Regions from separate parts of the Streptomyces sp. NBC_00872 genome, predicted to be linked through region 3. Evidence: riboswitches for the same ligand, from Rfam matches in the RefSeq annotation. Region 3 holds a riboswitch; each other region holds the start of a gene.

The links. A riboswitch is a leader RNA that binds a small molecule or an ion and turns the genes downstream of it on or off. The one in region 3 is predicted to bind cyclic di-AMP.
Region 1: another riboswitch for cyclic di-AMP. It lies ahead of OG214_RS09705 (transglycosylase SLT domain-containing protein); the one in region 3 lies ahead of OG214_RS33105 (C40 family peptidase).
Region 2: another riboswitch for cyclic di-AMP. It lies ahead of OG214_RS09975 (M23 family metallopeptidase); the one in region 3 lies ahead of OG214_RS33105 (C40 family peptidase).

What each region holds. Positions count from the first base shown of each region.
Region 1 covers NZ_CP108806.1:2,274,968-2,279,380, reverse strand. Annotated here, with positions in the region: gene OG214_RS09715 (substrate-binding domain-containing protein) at 1-796, shown strand, start outside; gene OG214_RS09710 (hypothetical protein) at 854-1,282, opposite strand; cyclic di-AMP (ydaO/yuaA leader) riboswitch at 1,831-1,992, shown strand; gene OG214_RS09705 (transglycosylase SLT domain-containing protein) at 1,997-2,863, shown strand; gene OG214_RS09700 (ScbR family autoregulator-binding transcription factor) at 3,033-3,698, opposite strand; gene OG214_RS09695 (ScbA/BarX family gamma-butyrolactone biosynthesis protein) at 3,865-4,413, shown strand, end outside.
Region 2 covers NZ_CP108806.1:2,336,698-2,341,110, forward strand. Annotated here, with positions in the region: gene OG214_RS09960 (GNAT family N-acetyltransferase) at 1-148, opposite strand, end outside; gene OG214_RS09965 (HPr family phosphocarrier protein) at 268-549, shown strand; gene OG214_RS09970 (GntR family transcriptional regulator) at 733-1,422, opposite strand; gene OG214_RS09975 (M23 family metallopeptidase) at 1,556-2,317, opposite strand; cyclic di-AMP (ydaO/yuaA leader) riboswitch at 2,330-2,495, opposite strand; gene OG214_RS09980 (M16 family metallopeptidase) at 2,783-4,165, opposite strand; gene OG214_RS09985 (pitrilysin family protein) at 4,183-4,413, opposite strand, start outside.
Region 3 covers NZ_CP108806.1:7,730,416-7,734,828, forward strand. Annotated here, with positions in the region: gene OG214_RS33085 (8-amino-7-oxononanoate synthase) at 1-183, shown strand, start outside; gene OG214_RS33090 (DUF397 domain-containing protein) at 221-433, opposite strand; gene OG214_RS33095 (helix-turn-helix domain-containing protein) at 526-1,380, opposite strand; gene OG214_RS33100 (ATP-binding protein) at 1,642-2,073, shown strand; gene OG214_RS33105 (C40 family peptidase) at 2,542-3,015, opposite strand; cyclic di-AMP (ydaO/yuaA leader) riboswitch at 3,019-3,222, opposite strand; gene OG214_RS33110 (hypothetical protein) at 3,526-3,834, opposite strand; gene OG214_RS33115 (ATP-dependent Clp protease proteolytic subunit) at 3,842-4,413, opposite strand, start outside.

The sequences.
Region 1 (4,413 bases), 5.5 Mb from region 3:
CCCGCGCGTCATCGCCGGTATCGAACGTGAACTCTCCCGCCACGGCTGCCGGATGCTCCTGCGCTGCACCGAATGGGACCCGGGCATGGAGCAGGAGGCCGTCGACGAACTGATCCGGTCGGGAACGGCCGGGCTGATACTGGTACCCACTCTCGGCGAGGACGGTCCACAGCACTGGCTCGGGATCTCGGGGGAACTCGCCGTGCCCGCGGTGCTCGTCGAGCGGGGGATGGACCTGACGGCGACATCGCACGAGTTCGTCTGTTCCCATCACGCGGCCGGGGCGCGTGCGGCTGCCGAGCATCTGCTGGGGCTCGGGCACACCCGCGTCGGCTATATGGAGAGGACCAGTCCGCACACGGCCCCGCAGATCCGGTCGGGCCTCGCCGTCGGACTGGAGCGCGCCGGGCTCGACCCGGCTCCCGTGGTCACGGCCTCACTGCCGCGCTGGACCGCCGAGGACGCGGACGGCTTCCTCGGCCGTCTGGTGGCGCGGGGGGCGACGGCCGCACTCTGCTTCGCGGACCGTGAAGCGTCCTTGCTGGTCGGCGCGGCGCGGCGGCGCGGACTGAACGTCCCGGAGGACCTTTCCGTGATCGGCTACGACAACGAGGTGGCCGACCTGTGCGAAGTGCCTCTGACCACCGTGTCCCCGGCGAAGACGGATATCGGCCGACGGGCCGCGGACATCCTCAGAGCCCGTATCGCCGACCCGGACGCCCCACGGCGGCAGGAAGCATTTGTGCCGCACCTTGTGGTGCGCGACTCCACGGGCCCGGCGCCCCGGCGGCACTGAAGCACGCGCGACGCTCCCTCGTACTCGCGGTTCGGCGGTCGCGAGCGGACGTACGCGTCAGAGTTCGCGGCCATGGGTTTCGGCGTACCTGATCAGATCCTCGTAGGTCTGTCCGTCGGGGCGGTAGAACTCGTCGCGGTCACGGCCGGGGCCGTCGGCCAGGGCTTCGCCCAGAAGCCTGGAGACGGTCAGGGCCGCGGACAGCGGCCGGTGATCGACGACGATCTCGTCCACCTGGCCCTGGTCGTTGATATGGAACACGCCGACCCCCGTCACCGGCCTGCCGTCGACCACGGCGGTGTACTCGTTCATCCGGCGGTCACCGAACTCGCCCTCCCAGACGGGAGTGAACTCCCGGTAGAGGCCGAGCACGGCACGAATCTGCGCCCGCACCGCCTCGGCTCCCCGCAGACTGCCGTTCATCACCGAACCGGCGAGCACGACATCCGGCGCCAGATCCCTCAGAAACCACGGATCCTGTGACACTGAACCTCCTCGTGGAACAGACGAGTTACGCCATGAACGTACGCGACGCGACGATGCCGTCGTGGTCCCGGCGCACTCCCCAAGGACGGTCCCCTCGTTCCACCGCTTTCCTCCCCGAATAGCGGCGATACGCACTCGACACGCGCCCCGACGCGGAATAAATGACACCCACGTCGAATTGATGGGAGCATCGGGGCATAGCGCACCCGTTTTGAAAAGTAATTGTATGGGCGTTTTGCCCGCATTCTTCCCATGGTGCATTTGAGTAGTATTGGTACACCTTGGCATTCTCTGTACGGTGTTGTGACGTCAGAAATTCCGTCAAGGGTCATGATGTGCGTCACATCGGCGGTGTTCCATGCTTCCCGTCGCCTTGGCCATTTCGCTCCCGGGGAGCGAGAGTTGAGCTCCCGGATGACTTCTGTGTAACCGGATCATTCCGCTCTGGATTCGTCCGCCGGGATCGCGCTGTGAATTCAGGTCTTGTTTTTGTCCGGACGTTCCGCCTACGTTCACGTCAATCCGGACGGACCGCCGAATCCTGCCGCCGTCCGGAAACCGAATCCACTCACGCACGGCAGGAGCGGGGGACCCAGGTAAGGCGCCGTTCCGGAATCCGGACCGGCTTGGGGTGAAGCCGCGCTCATACCGCGGCCGGGCAGCTCCAGCCCGAACCCGACAGCTCACCTCGCAGGCGACGGAGAGGAATTCGTCATGCCCGCACAGGCCAAGCACCGCCGCCCCAGAACCAGCCCGTTCGCCCGAGGTCTCGCCGTCGTGGGCACGGGTGGTGCCGTACTCGCGCTCCCGTTCATCGCCGCGACCACCGCCGAGGCGGTGTCGTCGCCCGCCGCCGCGACGCAGAAGGACAATCCGGAGACCTACTCCGTCGTCGCGGGGGACTCGCTCTCCAGGATCGCGGCGGCGCACTCCGTCAGCGGCGGCTGGAAGAAGCTGTACGAGAACAACCGTGAGGTCATCGGCGGCAACCCGGCACTGATCCACCCCGGCGTCGAACTGACCCTCGGTGAGAGGACCGCGTCCGACCCGCCCGCCACCGCCACACCGGCCACCGCCACGTCGGCGACCACCGCACCGGCCACCGCCGTGGTCGAGCAGGAAACCGCCACACCGGCCACCGAGGAAACGACGGCGACCACGGAGGACGCTACGGCGACCGCCGAGGACGCGACGGCTGCCACCGAGGACGCTACGGCTGATACGAGCGACACCGTCACCCAGGCGGCCCCGAAGACGTACACCGACGATCTGGACGGCTGGATCAACGAGTCGCTGGACGTCATGGCCGCCCAGGGCATCCCCGGCAGCTACGACGGTATCTACCGGAACATCATGCGTGAGTCCTCCGGCAATCCGTCGGCCATCAACAACTGGGACTCCAACGCCGCCGCCGGTACGCCCTCCAAGGGCCTGCTCCAGGTCATCGACCCCACGTTCCAGGCCTACCACGTGCCCGGTACGTCGATGGACAGCTTCGACCCGGTCGCCAACATCACCGCCGCGTGCAATTACGCGGCCGACCGGTACGGCTCGATCGACAATGTGAACGGCCCCTACTGACAGGCCCCGCCGACAGGCTCCGGCGGCGGTCGACGCTGACGTACCGTCACCTCCGTACAGACCCGCGCGCTCGCGCACACGCGCACCCGCACAGACGGCCGGACCCGGCCGGGACATCCCTCCGTCCCGGCCGGGTCCGGCCATCTGCCCGTCCGCCGCCGCCCTCGGTTCATCGCCCTCCGGCGGGCACAGGTGCGAGGGGGTGTTCACGCACCCGCGCGAGCAGGGCCGCCGGATCCGGGTCCGGCTGAAGGGCGTTCAGGAGCAGCAGCCACAGATCGTGCAGCGCTTCCTCGATCTGCCGGCGCCCCTCCAGTGCGTCGGAGACGGTGTGCAGTCCGAAGAAGGCGCACACGAGTCCGTGCGCGGCCACCTGAGGGGTGACGCCCTGCGTGAGTTCCCCCTCCTGCCGGGCCTCTTCGAGAAGTTTGGTGACGGTTTCCAGCCAGCCCACAAAAGGTCTCGGCAGCGTGACATTGATAGCGGTGCGCTCCGCCCAGAGCCGGGCGCCCGCGCGGATGACCACATCGTCCCGGAAGGCCCTCGCCACCTCGAAACTCAGCGCGACCAGCCGTTCCAGCGCCGGGCGGTCGGACGAGCTGTAACGGTCGATCAGATCGGGCCAGGTCGCGAAATGCTCCTCGACAATGGCGAGGGCGAGATTCTCCTTGCTGGCGTAGTGGAAGTAGATGGCTCCGCTGGTACGGCCGGACTGCGCGCTGATATCGCTGATACTGGTGCCTGAGTAACCCCGCTCATCGAACAACTGTGCCGCCGCTTCCAGGAGAAACCTCCGCGTCGTTTTCGCCCGAACCTGCTCCACCCGAACCCGCACGTGTACCTCGGATTGCCGTTCCGTTAAATGACAGCAGGCAATGTAGCGGCTTTTCCCACCGGGCGTGGCGGGCTTGGCGGCTCCGGGCTGGGGTGCGTAGCAACGAAAATTGCGGTGTTCTTGTCGCATGAATACAACGGTTGCTGAGGCATCGATCGTCGGCACCATGGAGGACGTCCGCCCACTGTCCTGGTCGCGTACGGTCGCACGCGAGATGGTGCACCGGGACTCCGTGGCCGAGGTGCTGCTCACCGATGTACGGCGGAGTCCGGACGGCGGATTCGAAGCCGCGGCGTCCTGGTCCCGGTCCCATCCGACTTTCCCGCGCGACGGCGCCGATCTGCACAGTCCGCTGATGATCGTCGAGACTCTGCGCCAGCTCGGGATCTATATCCCGCTCCGGTATTTCGATGTCGCGCCCACCGCGCATCTGCTCATCACCGATCTGTTCTTCGGGATCGACCCGTCGGCGGAACCCCGGGCGGTCTCCGGTGCCACCGGCGTGACCTGCGCCGTACGGGCGAGCGAGGTGCGCCGCGCCGCCGAGGACGGCGCGGTCACCGGACTGCGGCTCGATGTCTCCTTCTCCGCCCGGGGGACGGTGTTCGCGCGGGCCGGGGGCGGTGCGCGCGTCATGGACGGCGAACGGTACGACGCCGTACGGACCGGCCGTCAGCGCTTCGCCGCACCGGGGAGTGCGACCGGCCCGCCCCGC
Region 2 (4,413 bases), 5.4 Mb from region 3:
CGTCGTCCGTGGTGATGGGCCTGATCCGGGCGGTGCCCCCGTCGCGCAGGACCACGTCCGCTTCCCAGTGATCCGGGTACGCGTGGTCGGGGTACGCGTGGTCGGGGTACGCATGGTCCGGCGGCTTCTGGTCCGGCGGGGTCTCCATGGCCAAAGCCTACGGCGGGAGCGGGGGCGGGACGGGGCCGGAACGGGGACACTCCACATCACATGAGACTCTGGGCCGGACATCGTTTTTCAGACTTTTGAGACTTGAAGGGCAACACCATGGCTGAGCGCCGCGTCAATGTCGGCTGGGCCGAGGGGCTGCACGCCCGACCCGCGTCCATCTTCGTCCGTGCCGCCACGGCCGCCGGCGTCCCCGTGACGATCGCGAAGGCCGATGGCGACCCCGTCAACGCCGCGTCGATGCTCGCGGTGCTCGGTCTGGGCGCGCGGGGCGGCGAGGAGATCGTGCTGGCTTCCGACGCGGACGGCGCGGACGCCGCTCTGGACCGGCTGGCGAAGCTGGTCGCCGAGGGACTGGACGAGCTGCCCGAGACGGTCTGAACCGTCCGCACGGCCCGGCTATCCGGCGGTCGCCGGACGGCCCGACAGCCGTCGGGCGGTCGGCCGTCATTTCGCACGGCGGAGCCGCGGTGCGCCGAATTCGGCGCACCGCGGCTCCGTCTTTTCGTGCGGGCAGCGAAGAATAAGCCGCGCTATTCCAATTCTTTGTATACGGCGAGAATGTTAAGTGCGAGCACTCGCGGTGTTTACAACATGTTGCGAAGCCCTCACCTTTTCCCGGCCGCGCTCGGCCCGGCGCAGCCGGTGCACCGCCGCCGTGCGCTCCGCGTGCAGGGCGGTCAGGGACCGCGCGCGCTCCGCGTCGCCGCGCGCCACCGCGTCCACGATCGCGCCGTGCTCCGCCCAGGACTCCACGGGATGCGCGGGCTGGTCGACCACATACATCCAGGCGATCTTGTGCCGGAGCTGGGTGAGCGGGGCGGTGAGCGCCGGACTCCCCGACGCCTGTGCGAGCGTCTCGTGGAACCAGGCGCCGAGCGAGCGCAGATCCTCGCCCTGGCCCCGCCTGGCCCTCTCCTGCCCCAGTCTGACCAGGCCACGGAGCACCTTGAGATGGGCCTCCGTACGGCGCTGGGCGGCGCGGGCCGCGCCCAGCGGCTCCAGCAGCTGCCGTACCTCCAGGAGGTCCGCCGCCTCCTGGTCCGTGGGCTCGGCCACACACGCGCCGACATGGCGGCGGGTGGTCACGAAGCCCTCGGACTCCAGCGTGCGCAGGGCCTCGCGCACCGGGACCCGGGAGACGCCGTAGCGCCGCGCGAGCTGCTCCTCGGTGAGCCGGCTGCCCCGTTCGAATACACCGGAGACAATGTCGTCGCGGATCGCCGTGCATACCGAGTGCGCGGGAATGCGCATGTCCGAACCTCCGACTTAATCCGCGCGAAACGCTGCCGATCGACGCCTGTTCCGTGACTCTATTGCAATCAACGCGGATTTCCGATGGGTGCCCGGAATCAATAGATATCTTTTGGCCAGCGGCCGGCTTCGGTCAGACGTTCACACCGTGTGCGCGCAGATAGGCGACGGGGTCCATGTCGGAGCCGTACTCAGGGTCCGTCCTGGCCTCGAAGTGGAGATGCGGTCCGGTCGCGTTGCCGCTCGCGCCGGAGAGACCGATCCGCTGTCCCGGGACGACGGTCCCACCGGCGGAGACGGCGATCGAGGAGAGATGGCCGTACTGGGTGTAGGTGCCGTCGGTCATCCGGAGCACGACGTTGTTGCCGTACGAGCCGCCCCAGCCGGCCTCGACGACGGTGCCCGCGCCGACGGCCACCACCGGGGTCCCGGACGCCGCGCAAAAGTCGACGCCCGAGTGGCTGCCGGAGGACCAGAGCGAGCCGCCGGTCCGGTAGCCGGTGGTGACGTACGAGCCGGTGACGGGGAGCCGGAAGGCGTTGAGGCGCCTGCGCTCGGCGGCGCGGGCGGCGCGCTGCCTCTCCGCGCGGATCTCCTTGGCACGGGCCTCGGCCGCCCGCCGGGCCTCGGCCTTCGCCCTGGCCCGTACGGCGGCCTGGTGCTGGGCCTCGGCCTGGGCGTCGATCGCGTCGGCGAGGGAGTCACCGATGACCAGGGCCTGGGCCAGCCCGGTCCGTCCGGAGGCCCGGGTGTCCGGCTCGGCGGCGTGCGCCGGGGCGGCCAGGGCGCTGATGACACCTGTCGCGGTGAGCGTCGCGGCGCCGGCGGCGCCCATGCCCCTGCGGGTCCGACGGCTCCGGGCACGATGCTTGCCGGTGGCACGGGTGAACGCCATGTAGCGGTTGGTCCTTTCCCTCCTTCTCGCCTACCGGGACAGAGGGTGGGAGCAGGAAGGTCTCCTACGGACACCTCGGCGCGGGTGTGCGCCAAGGCGTCCGATTCACCCCGGGGACTGCGTGTGGGTCCCCGGCTCCCCAGGCTCGCGCCTGACGGGGACTCGGCGATGGCTGTCCGATGCCGCGGTCGCGGCGGGGTGCTGGCGAACAGCCGGACCGACGCTAAGCGGCTCATCTTTCAATCACCAAATGGACAGGGTGTTTTGTAGCGCACACCACAGGGCAGACAGGCAACCTCCCCACTAAAGCGGACATATGAGGAAACCCCGGTGACGGGTGTCACCGGGGTTTATCTCACCGACGGATTTATCGTTACCGGGCTTATCGGGCTTACCGAGCAGAGCTCCAGCGATCGGAATCGGTCACCGGTGACCGTTCGGTCAGCCGACTGGTCAGCCGATCGGTCAGCCGGAGACGACCGTCACTTCTCCGATACCGAGAGCCGTGACCGGCTCCTTGATCTGCTCGGCGTCCCCGACGAGCACGGTGACGAGCCGGTCCACCGGGAAGGCGTTGACGGCCGCGGCCGTCGCCTCGACCGTGCCGGTCTCGGCCAACCGGGCATAGAGCTGTGCCTGGAAGTCGTCCGGGAGGTGCTGCTCGACCTGGTCCGCCAGCGTGGCGGCGACCGAGGCGGCCGTCTCGTACTTCAGCGGCGCCACGCCCACCAGATTCTGGACGGCCACATCACGCTCGGCGTCGGTGAGACCGTCGGCCGCGAGGGTGCGCAGCACCTTCCAGAGGTCGTCCAGCGCCGGACCCGTGGACGCGGTGTCCACGGAACCGCTGATGGCGAGCATCGCGGCACCCGTCGGCCCGCCCGGCTCCGAGGGGGCGGACGAGCGCAGCACCTGCCCGAAGGCCCGCACCCCGTAGGTGTAGCCCTTCTCCTCGCGCAGCACCCGGTCGAGCCGGGAGGTGAGCGTGCCGCCCAGACAGTAGGTGCCGAGCACCTGGGCGGGCCAGACGCGGTCGTGCCGGTCGGGACCGATCCGGCCGATCAGCAGCTGCGTCTGGACGGCCCCGGGCCGGTCCACGATCACCACGCGGCCGGTGTCGTCGGCGGTCACGGGCGGTACGGGGCGCGGCTCGGCGGTGTCACCGGTCCAGGTGCCGAGGGTCTCCGCGAGCACCTCGTCCAGATCGACGCCGGTGAGATCGCCGACGACCACGGCGGTGGCCGTGGCGGGACGCACATACGCCTCGTAGAAGGCCCGGACGGCCGCGGCGTCGATGCGCTCCACCGTCTCCTCGGTGCCCTGGCGCGGCCGGGACATCCGTGAGGCGGCGGGGAACAGCTCCTTGGAGAGCTGCTTGGCGGCGCGGCGGCCCGGGTTGGCGGTCTCGTGCGGGATCTCGTCGAGCCGGTTCCGTACGAGCCGCTCGACCTCGCTGTCCGCGAAGGCGGGGGCGCGCAGCGCCTCGGCGAGCAGGCCGAGTGCCTTGGGCAGCCGGGAGACGGGGACCTCCAGGGAGATCCGTACACCCGGGTGGTCCGCGTGCGCGTCGAGGGTGGCGCCGCAGCGCTCCAGCTCGGCGGCGAACTCCTCGGCGCTGTGCTTGTCGGTGCCCTCGGAGAAGGCGCGCGCCATGATCGTGGCGACACCGTCGAGCCCCTCGGGCTCGGCCTCCAGCGGGGCGTCGAGATTGATCTCGACGGCCACCACCTGCTGTCCCGGGCGGTCGCAGCGCAGCACCGTCAGGCCGTTGTCGAGCGCACCGCGCCCGGGGGCGGGGAAGGCCCAGGGCCTGGCCTCGCCGGCGGTCGGCTGCGGATGGAAGTCCATGGTCACGGCAGCGTCGCTCACTGGTCCGTCCCCTCGTGCTCGTCGGTCTCGTCGCCGGCCGTGCGCGCCGCGTCGGCGGCGTCCTCGGAGGCGAGCGGTTCGTACACCAGCACCGCCCTGTTGTCGGGGCGCAGCCGTGCCGCGGCGACGGCGCGCACCTCCTCGGCGGTGATGTCCAGCACGCGCGTGACGGCCGTCAGCGCGAGCTGCGGGTCGCCGAAGAGCACCGCGAACCTGCACAGCTCGTC
Region 3 (4,413 bases):
GTGCGCTGGGCCGCCGACTGCCGGGGCGGAGGGCTGGCCGTGGGGTGCTTCCGCCCGCCGTCGGTGCCGGACGGCATCTCCCGGCTCAGGCTCACCGCGCGCGCTGATCTGACGGAGGATCAGATCGATACGGCGGTACGGACGATCACGGCGGTCGCGCCCGCGGACGCGACCGCCGTCTGACCTGGTCCTGCCCGGTCGGGCCGGTCGGGCAGGTCGGTCAGTACGCGATGTCCTCCTCGCGCAGCGCGGTGACGAAGGACGTCCACGCGGCGGCCGAGAAGGAGAGGTGAGGCCGGGTCACGTTCTTCGAGTCCCGTACAGCCAGTGCGTCCGCGCCGACGCGCGCGGACTCGACGCAGTTGTTCGCCCCGGTGCTGTAGCTGCTGCGCCGCCAGCGGGCGGCCGTGGCGGCCGTGGCCAGGGGGGCCACCGGGGAAGTCGTTGTAGGGGCGGGGGGTGTGAGGGGGGCGGAGGATGGAGTCTGGACAGGGGGCTGTGCGAGGTAAGCGGTCATGATGCTCCCTACGCGCCGTCACCGATCCCGGCGATGAGATCCAATGATTCTTCGGGCGAGAGGGCATGCGCCTGCATCGTACGGAACGCGGCGCAGTACGCCTCAAGGTCTTCTTTCCGTTCCAGATAGAGGCTATTCGTCAAATGGTCGAGAACGACCAAATCCAGATCAGTAATGCCCGGGAATGAGAAGATAACGAAAGGACCGGTGAGTCCCACATAGCCGCCCGAAGTGAACGGAAGGACCTGGAGACAGACCTGCGGAAGCCGGGCCAGCTCGGACAGACGCCGTAGCTGACCCCGCATCACCCCGGGACCGCCCACCTCGCGCCGGAGCACCGCCTCGTCGAGTACGGCGTGGAGTTCGAGCGGGGTCGCGGAGTGCAGCAACTCCTGGCGGGCGAGCCGTACCTCGACCAGGGAGTCGACCGTCGTGGCGGGCAGACCGTCCAGCGCCGCCCTGGTCACCGCACGCGCGTAGTCGGGCGTCTGGAGCAGCCCCGGCATCACCGAAGTCTCCAGCGTACGGGCCGTGGAGGCCTGTGACTCCAGGCTGATGAAGTCCCGGTAGCGGGGCGGGATCACCCCTCCGTACGCCTTCCACCACCCGGGGCCGCCGCCCGCGATTCCCGCCAAGGCGCCGAGCAGCGCCCGCAGTTGGGGATCGGTGAGACCCAGGGCGTCGAGCAGCCCCTCCAGGTCCTCGTCCTTGACCCCGCTGACGCCCGTCTCGATCCGGCTCACCTTCGACTGGTGCCAGCCCAGCAGCCGCGCCGTCTCGCCGCTCGTCAGCCCCGCCCGCTGGCGCAGTCTGCGCAATTCCTCCCCGAGCCTGCGCCGGCGTACCGCCGGAATATGCCGCATGAATAGATCCCTTCGCCGACCCGCTCCGGTAAGCGTCCGTGGGCGCCGAGTGCGCCGCGGCGGAGAAGTTATCTTTTCGCCGCCCAAATACGGTCTCGCGTAGCAGAGTTCACCACTTCGAGCGACAGATATATGCAGATCTCGGTGGATCGGCCGTGTGAACGGCAGGATGAGTGGCACGCTGAGCACAGTCCGAGGCCGTCCGCGCAGTCATCCGCACTGCGGCGGAGTCAGGTCCGGCGGGAAAGGGACGGCGTCGCCATGGCAGACCATCAGGAAGCATCCATCACGCTTCCGAGCGATCCCGCGTCGGTACCGGCGGCGCGAAGATATGTCGCGGACCTGCTGACGGAGTGGGGTCTGCCGGGCCGGGCGGAGACGGCCGACACGGTGCGGCTCATCGTCTCTGAGCTCGCGACCAACGCCGTGCAGCACACCTTCGGCCAGTCGCCCACGTTCACCGTGGAGATCGTGCTCGACCGGGACGAACGACTCCGTGTCGGAGTCACCGACAGCCATCCGCGCTGGCCGCAGCGGCTGCCGGCGGCCGTGCAGCAGGACAACGGCCGGGGCATGGTGATCGTCCGCTCGCTGGCGGCGGAGAGCGGCGGGGAAGTGTCCGTCACACCGACCTCGGAGGGCGGCAAGACGGTCTGGATCGCGCTGCCCTGGACGGTCCCGGTCCAGAGCTGACCGGCCCACGGCGGCGGACATCCGCGTGCGTGTCCCGTGCCGCACGTCCGGTGTCCCATGTCCCGCCTCCCGGTGGGGAGAGGGCGGGGGACGGGCCGGCGCACGGTCCGTGTCCGGCGCTGTGCTGTCGGCGCGGGCCCGTGTCCCGTCCTGGCCAGGGACGGGACACGGGGCGTTCCGCGGCGGCCTGGGACGGGCCGCGTGTGTTCCTTGTACCGGCCTGGTGCGGCCGGGGATCCGGGCGTTCCGTCCCCGTGCCGGCGGGGGGACGGAACGCGTGCTGTTCCACGACGGCCTGGGACCGGCCGCGTGTGTTCCGTACGCCGGTGGTCACCGGCGGGGTGGTGGGCCGCCCGGTCAGGACCGGGCGGGTGCCGTGCGCCGGTCCAGGGGGGGACCGGACATGTTTCTCGGGGGGCCGTTCCGGACCGGCCGGGCGCGCACCGGCCGGTGCGGAACGTGCCACGCTCAGTTCACCCGGCCGTACATGACGCTCCGGGACCAGATCCGTTCGAGCCTTACCAGGGCACCGGTCTTGGGCGAGTGCCAGATCTTCCCGCGGCCCGCGTAGATACCGACGTGGTAGACGTAGCCACCCGCGTGGAAGAACACCAGGTCGCCCTTGCGCCGGTGGGACGCCGAGATATGGCGGGTCCCGTTGTACTGCTGATGAGCGGTGCGCGGGAGCTTCTTGCCGGCCTTCTTGAACGAGTAGAGCGTCAGGCCCGAGCAGTCGAAGCGATGGGGTCCGGTGGCCCCCCACTGGTACGGCGAACCTTCCTTGGAGGCGGCCACCCGGAGCGCCTTGACGGCGCGTGCGGCGGCATGGGCCTCGGGCGTGGCGCCGGGTGCCAGTATCGTTCCCCCGACCGTAGCGAGGGTGAGGACCGATACGGCACCGGCCCGGGACAGCAGAGACGGGACATATGTCTGCGCATTCATGCGCAACCCTTCGTCAGCCGCCTGTGAAGGATGACCTGTCGGGTTCGGACAGGCGAAGATGCCCGGCCGCGTGAGCGGCTTCACCCCAAGGGACGGCCCATGTACGCATACGTGGTCGTCCCGTACTGCTCGGGTCCTCCACTCCTGCCGATCCACTCCTGTCGACCAGACATCCGGAACGGCGGCAGGACTCGGCGTCCGCCCGGACCGCCCCGCCGGGGGTGGCGGGGGCTTGTCGTCCCAGGGATCTTGACGCGTAATCAGATGATTTCCGAGACGCAACGACGTTATGTGAAGTTCGTCACGTCTGATCCGTACGGGTGGCGAAGCGGTGTGTCGTACCGGGGGCCCGGACCCTGATGAGGCCCATACCTGCGCGGCGGTTGGGAGGTGCTTCCCGCGTCCGGCCGCTTCGCGCAACTTGGGTCCCCCGGAGTGTCCGGAAGATCCGTCCCCCGAAAGGCCGAGCCGCTCCCGTACGGACGCGTCCATACGGGAACGGAAACGGGCTCAAGTCGTGTCTTCGGGGGGCATCGTGACGCGCCCGGCGCGTCGCTCACCGTCGAGCACGCGCAGCGCACGGGCGAGCGTCGCCGCGTGCAGTTCTGTCTCACCGCGCATGTGCATCGCCGTCAGGGCGTCCCGCAGCGCGACCGCTTGCGCGGGCAGCGCCTGGGCCGCGCGCAGTGCGCTGTAGGTGTCCGAGCCGCGCGCCGGGTTGATCCGGCCCAGCAGATCGAGGACATGGAGAAAGCTGTCGACGAGATCTCCCTCGGCGCGGGTCAGTGCGGGCAGCGGGGGCAGTTCCGGTGGCAGCATCGGCGTGTCACCGCCCGCCGGGGGATCCGAAGGGGTGGGTCGCGCCGAGGGACGTCTTGCGGTTCTGGACCACGTGATCGATCAGACCGTACGCCTTCGCGTCGGCGGCGGTGAAGATCCTGTCCCGTTCGATGTCCTCGGCGATTCGCGGCTCGCTCTGGCCGGTGTGCCGTACGAGCAGCGACGCGAGCACGGCGCGCAGCCGCAGAATCTCCTCCGCGTGGATCATCAGATCGGACGGCTGGCCCCGGACGGGCTCCTCGATGGCGGGCTGCTGGACGACGACACGGGCGCCGGGCAGTGCCATCCGCTTTCCGGGGGTGCCGGCCGCCAGCAGTACCGCGGCGGTCGAGGCGGCCTGCCCGAGACAGGTCGTCTCCACGTCGCAGGTGACGAGCTGCATCGTGTCGTAGATCGCGGACATGGCGCTGATCGAGCCGCCGGGGGAGTTGATGTAGAGGCAGATGTCCCGGTCGGGCGCGGCGTACTCGAGATGGAGGAACTGCGCGATCACATCGTTGGCCGCGGTGTCGTCGACGGCGGTGCCGAGGAAGATGATCCGCTCCTCCAGGAGCTTGG